DNA from 3 places in the Pseudoalteromonas sp. BSi20480 genome. Region 3 is predicted to be linked to each of the others. Evidence: predicted binding sites of a transcription regulator. Region 3 holds the regulator's gene; each other region holds the start of a gene.
The links. The regulator LexA, encoded in region 3, represses DNA repair genes until DNA is damaged. The targets are predictions, from matches to a motif close to TACTGTATNNNNATACAGTA.
Positions count from the first base shown of each region.

Region 1 (2,277 bases), on a different contig from region 3:
AACACTACTTTTTCCTTCAATATTAACCACTTAATTAATAGGGGTAGTACTAAACCTAAAAGTTATAGAGGAAGTTGTGTTTAATAAATTTACGAAGCTATGCATTAAATGTGAGTATTTAATTAGCAACGGAGTGAAGTAAATAATGTACTTCACTTAAAAAGAGGGGATTACGCGCTATGGCATTTTTTGTATTTTTTTGCGCTGCCACAAGGGCAATCATCATTCCTGCCAACTTTTATATCAGCGACCGGAAATATAATACCATCGAGATATCGCCACTGGTGTTGCTCTTTTATAAATTGAGAGCGCTCATGTAACACACAATATAGGTTTTGATAAAAATAGGTAGCTTTAAACTCAACGACCCCTTTATTTTCATCGCTGTTTGTTTCAATAACAGATAAGCTTACAAATCGACAACTGGTCGCAAATTCTTTAATTTCATTTACAGGGTTTTCAGCTTGCTTTTCACTTGCATATGTTTGGTATACGTATTTAGAATTTTTTTGTACGTAAGCTGTATACCTAGAGCGCATTAACTGCTCGGGTGTTTCTGCTTGTTTATCACCTAATAGCAGTGGTTCACAGCAATCTTCGTAATTTTTTTGGTTTCCACAAAAGCAAGTGTTGTTATTTAAATAATTCATAATTGTTACATAAGATTTAAAACATCATTTTAGCAAGCTTGCTGTATGTAAGGTATATCAAGTACGTCAGAATTTTTAGTAAAACAGTATAACTTTGTTTTTGTGTTACTTAAGTTAAGCGATAAGTTGCTCAATAACTGATTGTTTAACATATCAGTCCATGTAATGACCGCTGCAAAGTTACCATTATGCAGTGCGCTACGCAGTACATATTCTAAATTTACTAAATGTTTTTGCCTAATGACTAATAGTTTACTTGTGTCTATTGAACATGAATCAAGCAAAGCTTTACTAGGAACATGATCTGGTGCGATTAATAAAGTCCAAGCATTTAAACTATTATACTGGTGTAGCACCTTTAACAGCTCAAACGTTGCCGATATATCATCTTCAATTTGAATCACGTTAACACAATCAGATAGTTCGTCTTGTTGATAGCTTTTTACTGTTCTTACGGTTATTGGCTGTAACATATCATCTCGCTCACTGGGTTTATATACAGTACACGTATACAGTAGTTTATACAGTGTTATGGCGCAAGTGTTTTTTTGCTATTTTTTTATACAAATTTATATTCTATTTTTAAGGATATGTATTTTAATATTTATATTGTTGATATTTATCGCTTTTATTTAAATTGGAATGTTAGTGGGTGAGTGTTTTTTATACAGGTTGAAAAGGTTTGCTTACGTTTTTTATAAATTTAAATTATAGCTCTGTACTGTATACAGTACTTTTACGAGCTAAGTTTCGGGCTTTTACTAAGGGGCAGGGGGGATTAAATGGGCATATTGTAATTGATGAATTTGTTCATATAAACTGGCTGCATAACATTGGGCATCCTTAAAACGCTTTGTTTCTATATATTTTCTTAAATCAGCAAGCGCAACTGTAGCTGGCTCATGACCCTGGCTACTCGATAAGCTAAGCCAAGCAACTCCATGAAATACACTTTGTGGAACACCTTGGCCTTTTACAAAAAACAAGCCTAAATAAAATTGCCCTCGGTGATCACCAGACATTGCCGATAAACGCATCCACTTTGCAGCTAAAGCAGGCTGGTTATTTTTTAAATAATATAGCGCCTTATTCAGCGTACTTTGTTGAGAGCTATCATTTTCAGGTGACGAATTAGTATCGCCTGGTTGTGTCACAAAAGACAAAATGTTGTCTAATTGTTGTTCTAAATCATAACCTGTTGGTGTGGTTTTTATCATATGCTGTCATTCGGTATAGTTAACTACTTCAATAGTTTAGTATATCGCAAGGTAAAATGTCCTGAAAAATATACTTTTTATGATAAAATCTCGCTACTTTTTATTGTTGTAAGTTCATTATGTTAGAAGCTTTATTTAAAATTAACGAAAATGGGTCCACGGTTCGACGAGAATGCATCGCCGGAATGACTACTTTTATCACAATGGTTTACATTGTATTCGTGAACCCTGCGATGTTAGCAGAAGCGGGAATGGATCAAGGTGCTGCTTTTGTTGCTACTTGTATTGCTGCTGCAATAGGTTGTTTTATTATGGGGTTATGGGCCAATTACCCATTAGCTTTAGCACCTGGCATGGGGTTAAACGCCTTCTTTACGTATGGCGTTGTATTAGGTATGGGATACACCTGG
Region 1 covers NZ_BADX01000053.1:112-2,388, forward strand. The annotation lists gene P20480_RS13050 (YchJ family protein) at 171-650, opposite strand; gene P20480_RS13045 (SulA-like leucine-rich domain-containing protein) at 680-1,123, opposite strand; gene P20480_RS13040 (tetratricopeptide repeat protein) at 1,412-1,867, opposite strand; gene P20480_RS13035 (NCS2 family permease) at 1,987-2,277, shown strand, end outside.
Region 1: a site for LexA is predicted at 1,148-1,167, ahead of P20480_RS13045 (SulA-like leucine-rich domain-containing protein). Genes of this name have one in related genera too.

Region 2 (2,277 bases), on a different contig from region 3:
AATTCAAGATGGTCAAAACCCCAAAGTTATTGAAGGTATTTTGAAAAACTACTTGGCTGAGTCTAAGCGTAAAGTTGATACCGAGGAGTAACCATGTCTGATGAAGAGTGCAAATGCCCACCCCCCGGTTTGCCTGCTTGGATGGGTACATTTGCTGATCTAATGTCGTTATTGATGTGCTTTTTTGTACTCTTATTGGCATTCTCAGAAATGGATGTACTTAAATTTAAACAAATTGCAGGTTCTATGAAATTTGCTTTTGGTGTGCAAAATAAAATTGAAGTTAAAGATATCCCAAAAGGGACATCGGTTATCGCTATGGAATTTACTCCAGGTAAGCCAGAGCCTACACCAATTGAAACTATTCAACAGCAAACCGTTGAAATGACTCAGCAAATGCTAGAGTTCCAGGCTGGTGATGAAAGTTCAGCGGGCGGCAGGCAAGAACAGCGAGGCGATAAACGTGGCGGTGAATCTAGAAGTACCTCACAAGAGCAGTCATCAGAACAAGCAATATCCGCTGCAGATCAAGAGCAAACAAATGAGCTGGTTAAAAAAATAGCGCAGCAGTTAGAAAGGCAAATAATAGATGGTGCAATAGAACTTGAATCATTAGGTCAGCAAATTATTATTCGTATTAGAGAAAATGGCTCGTTTCCTTCGGGCAGTGCTTTTTTACAACCTAAGTTTAAACCGATTATTCAAGACATTGGCGAACTTTTAAAAGACGTACCAGGTGAAATTACAGTATCAGGGCATACAGATGATTTTCAGGTATCAAATGAGTTATACGTAAATAACTGGGATTTGTCGTCTAAGCGTGCAGTGGCTGTTGCTAGCGAATTACAAACAGTTCAAGGGTTTGATAAAACACGAATGATGGTTGTAGGGCGAGCAGAAACTCGGCCGCTTGTGCCTAACGAGACAAATGAAGACCGGCGCCGGAATCGCCGAGTTGAAATATCTATATTACAAGGTAAAGCAAAAGAGTCTGACCCTATTGATGTGAGGTAATTCTCAAATTATAAAGCTGGGCTTAATTAGTAGCCCAGCTTTGAGTTTTACAAATTATTACCAGTCTCTATTTATTGAACCGACAATAAATCAAAAACTCCCCCTCTTTAAAATAGTTATGCTAAAATACTGTTTATATAACCAGTTGTAGGCCGGCGCATGAAACTCTACATCGCAGAAAAACCATCACTTGGACGTGCAATTGCAGATGCGCTCCCAAAACCACATAAAAAACACGACGGTTACATTGAAGTCGCAAATGGTGATTGTGTCTCGTGGTGTATTGGCCATTTGTTAGAACAAGCTGAACCTGATGATTACGATGAACGCTATAAAAAATGGCAATTAGAACATCTCCCTATAGTACCTGAGCAATGGCAGTTAAAAGCTAAACCTAAAACTCGTAAGCAATTAACTATTTTAAAAAAGCTAATCAAACAGGCATCAACGTTAGTTCATGCTGGCGATCCCGACCGTGAAGGGCAGTTACTTGTAGATGAAGTGATAGAACAAGCCAAAATAAGCAAAGCTAAAAAGCAAGGTATTCAGCGTCTACTTATAAGCGATTTAAACTTAGCTGCAGTTAAAAAAGCGCTTGGTAGTATGCACTCTAATCGGGAATTTATTCCACTAAGTGTATCTGCACTTGCACGTTCACGAGCTGATTGGCTTTTTGGTATGAACCTCACTCGGGCTTATACTTTAGCGGGACAAAAAGCAGGGTTTGGTAATGTACTATCAGTTGGGCGCGTACAAACGCCAATTTTGGGCTTAGTGGTAAATCGTGACACAGAAATAGCTAATTTTATATCAAAACCATTTTATGAGGTGCTAGCTAGTTTAGTTACTCCTGAGAAGCAGGTATTTAAAGCAAAGTGGGTACCGAGTAAAGCTTGCGAACCTTATCAAGATGAAGAGGGGCGAGTGCTAAATAAAGCATTGGCCGAAAACGTGGCTTCGCGTATCACTAATCAAACAGGAGAGGTGACATCGCTTGAACAAAAACAAAAAAAGCAAAGTGCACCTCTACCTTATAATCTATCAGCACTGCAAATAGATGCAGCAAAGGCATTTGGTATGGCTGCCCAACAGGTGCTTGATATTTGCCAAACACTTTATGAGCGCCATAAATTAATTACTTATCCTCGCTCAGATAATCGATATTTGCCTAAAGAACATCATTTAGATGCACCTTCAATTTTAAAAGCAATTGCAACTAATGACGGTCAAAAAGTGGAGTTAGTAAATGGTGCAAATACTAAG
Region 2 covers NZ_BADX01000156.1:3,547-5,823, reverse strand. The annotation lists gene pomA (flagellar motor protein PomA) at 1-91, shown strand, start outside; gene P20480_RS03130 (flagellar motor protein MotB) at 94-1,014, shown strand; gene P20480_RS03135 (DNA topoisomerase III) at 1,174-2,277, shown strand, end outside.
Region 2: a site for LexA is predicted at 1,142-1,161, ahead of P20480_RS03135 (DNA topoisomerase III). Genes of this name have one in related genera too.

Region 3 (2,277 bases):
AATTTACCCTCTCGAAAAATAACTTACGCCTTTCGCTCAACAACGGCTGCGGTCATTTTTGATACGCAGCATAGCTCGTTGCGGCTGTTTGTAATTTTTATTTCCCAAACAGAGCTTCGTTTTCCAATATGAAATGCGCGTGCTGTTGCCGTTAATGTACCATTGCGAGAAGCCTTTAAATGGCTTGCACTTATTTCTTGCCCAACACAGTAAAACTTTGTGAAATCAACCACAAAATTAGCAGCATAGCTCGCTACGGTTTCGGCGAGTACAACGTTTGCGCCGCCATGAACCATGCCAATAGGGTTATGGTGTGCAGGGATTGCAGGCATGGTTGCTACTAGATAATCGTCGCCTATCTCTGTTATTTCTATTCCCATGGTTTTCATTAGCGTCCCTTGGCCATTAATGCCTTCGTCCAATTGTTTACACAATGCTAATGTAATGGGTTGATGCCAAATACTCATATAGATTCCTTTAAATTTAATGCAGCAAGTTACTATTTTTATAGGCTATTTTAGAAAGCCCCTAAAATGTACACGTAAGGAAGTAATTTGGCTATTTGAACGGATAATTTAAATTTGCGATTTTTATTTAACTGTATATACTCACAGTTAAATGTACTGTATGGAAAACCAGTTGTATGCGCCCATTAACTAAACGCCAAGCTCAAATACTCGAATTAATTAAAGTGTTTATTAAAGACACTGGTATGCCGCCTACACGTGCCGAAATAGCACAAACGTTAGGGTTTAAAAGTGCAAATGCCGCTGAGGAACATTTAAAAGCCCTTGCCAAAAAAGGGGTGATTAAAATGAAACCTGGCGCAAGCCGTGGAATTCAACTTGTTGAAGAAGAGGAGCCAGAACAATTAGGTTTACCGCTTATTGGCCGAGTTGCGGCAGGTTCCCCTATTTTGGCGCAAGAACATGTTGAAAGCCACTGTAAAATTGACCCATTAATGTTTAAACCAGCTGCCGACTTTTTACTGCGCGTAAACGGTATGAGTATGAAAGATATAGGCATTATGGATGGCGATTTACTTGCTGTGCATAAAACACAAGTGGCTGAAAATGGTCAAGTTGTGGTTGCCCGTGTTGATGACGATGTAACCGTAAAACGCATTGAAAAAGCGGGTCGCCAGGTGTTGCTTCATGCTGAAAATGACGAGTTTGCACCAATTAAGGTCGATCTTGAAACTGAGTCGTTCAACATTGAAGGCTTAGCAGTGGGTGTAATTCGTAACGCGGACTGGGTGTAATTCGTAACGCGGACTGGATGTAGTTCTTTCTTATTTTATAAAAAGCGCACTTTTTTGGTGCGTTTTTTTATTTTTAAAATTTTGTTTGTTTTTTATTCACACTCTTTCATTTCATCCTTAGCCCTTACCACCTCTCGATTTGAGCCATTTTCTTCTACGTTCAACTAAGCCAACTCTCTACTTTTTATATATTTATTGTTTGTTTTTAATACAAAAAACTTGCATGGTGGTTAAATATTAACTAATTGTTAATAAGCTGACGCTGGCAATACTCATCGCTTTTAAGTTTTGAGCACACACAATAAACTTTTGCTAGCGCAGTGAATGCCAATTTTTATAAATAAAACGGCATTAATAAAAAAATAAAAATAACGAATTGGCGTTTAAGCCGTATGCCTCTTCGCTTTGCACTAGCAACAGCATCAAAGGAGTCGTCACATGGGTAAACTTAGTTGTACCTTGTGGCTTATATTGTGTGTTTTTCCGCAGTTAGCCTTGGCAAATAGCCAATTTAATATGCGTAAAGGCGTTACAGATATAAGTGAAAATGTTTACGAATTACACATGACCATATTTTTTATATGTTGTGTGATTGGGATAATAGTGTTTGCCATTATGCTTTGGGCACTCATTCATCATCGCAAATCTAAAGGAGCGGTTCCCGCTCAATTCCACGAAAGCACCAAAGTAGAAATTCTTTGGACCGCCATTCCATTTGTTATTTTAATTGCTATGGCAGTGCCAGCTACAAAAACGTTAATAGCGATGGAAGATGCCAGTAAAGCCGACTTAACAATTAAAGTTACAGGTTCACAGTGGAAATGGCATTATGAATATATGGGAGAAGATGTAGAGTTTTACTCAATGCTTGCAACTCCTCAGGATGAAATAACTAATTTAGCTGATAAAAACCCAAATTATCTACTTGAGGTAGACAAACCCCTCGTACTGCCAATTAATCAAAAAATTCGTTTTTTAATGACCTCAGATGATGTTATCCACTCTTGGTGGGTACC
Region 3 covers NZ_BADX01000072.1:10,355-12,631, forward strand. The annotation lists gene P20480_RS10680 (hypothetical protein) at 1-22, shown strand, start outside; gene P20480_RS10675 (PaaI family thioesterase) at 24-467, opposite strand; gene lexA (transcriptional repressor LexA) at 644-1,261, shown strand; gene coxB (cytochrome c oxidase subunit II) at 1,700-2,277, shown strand, end outside.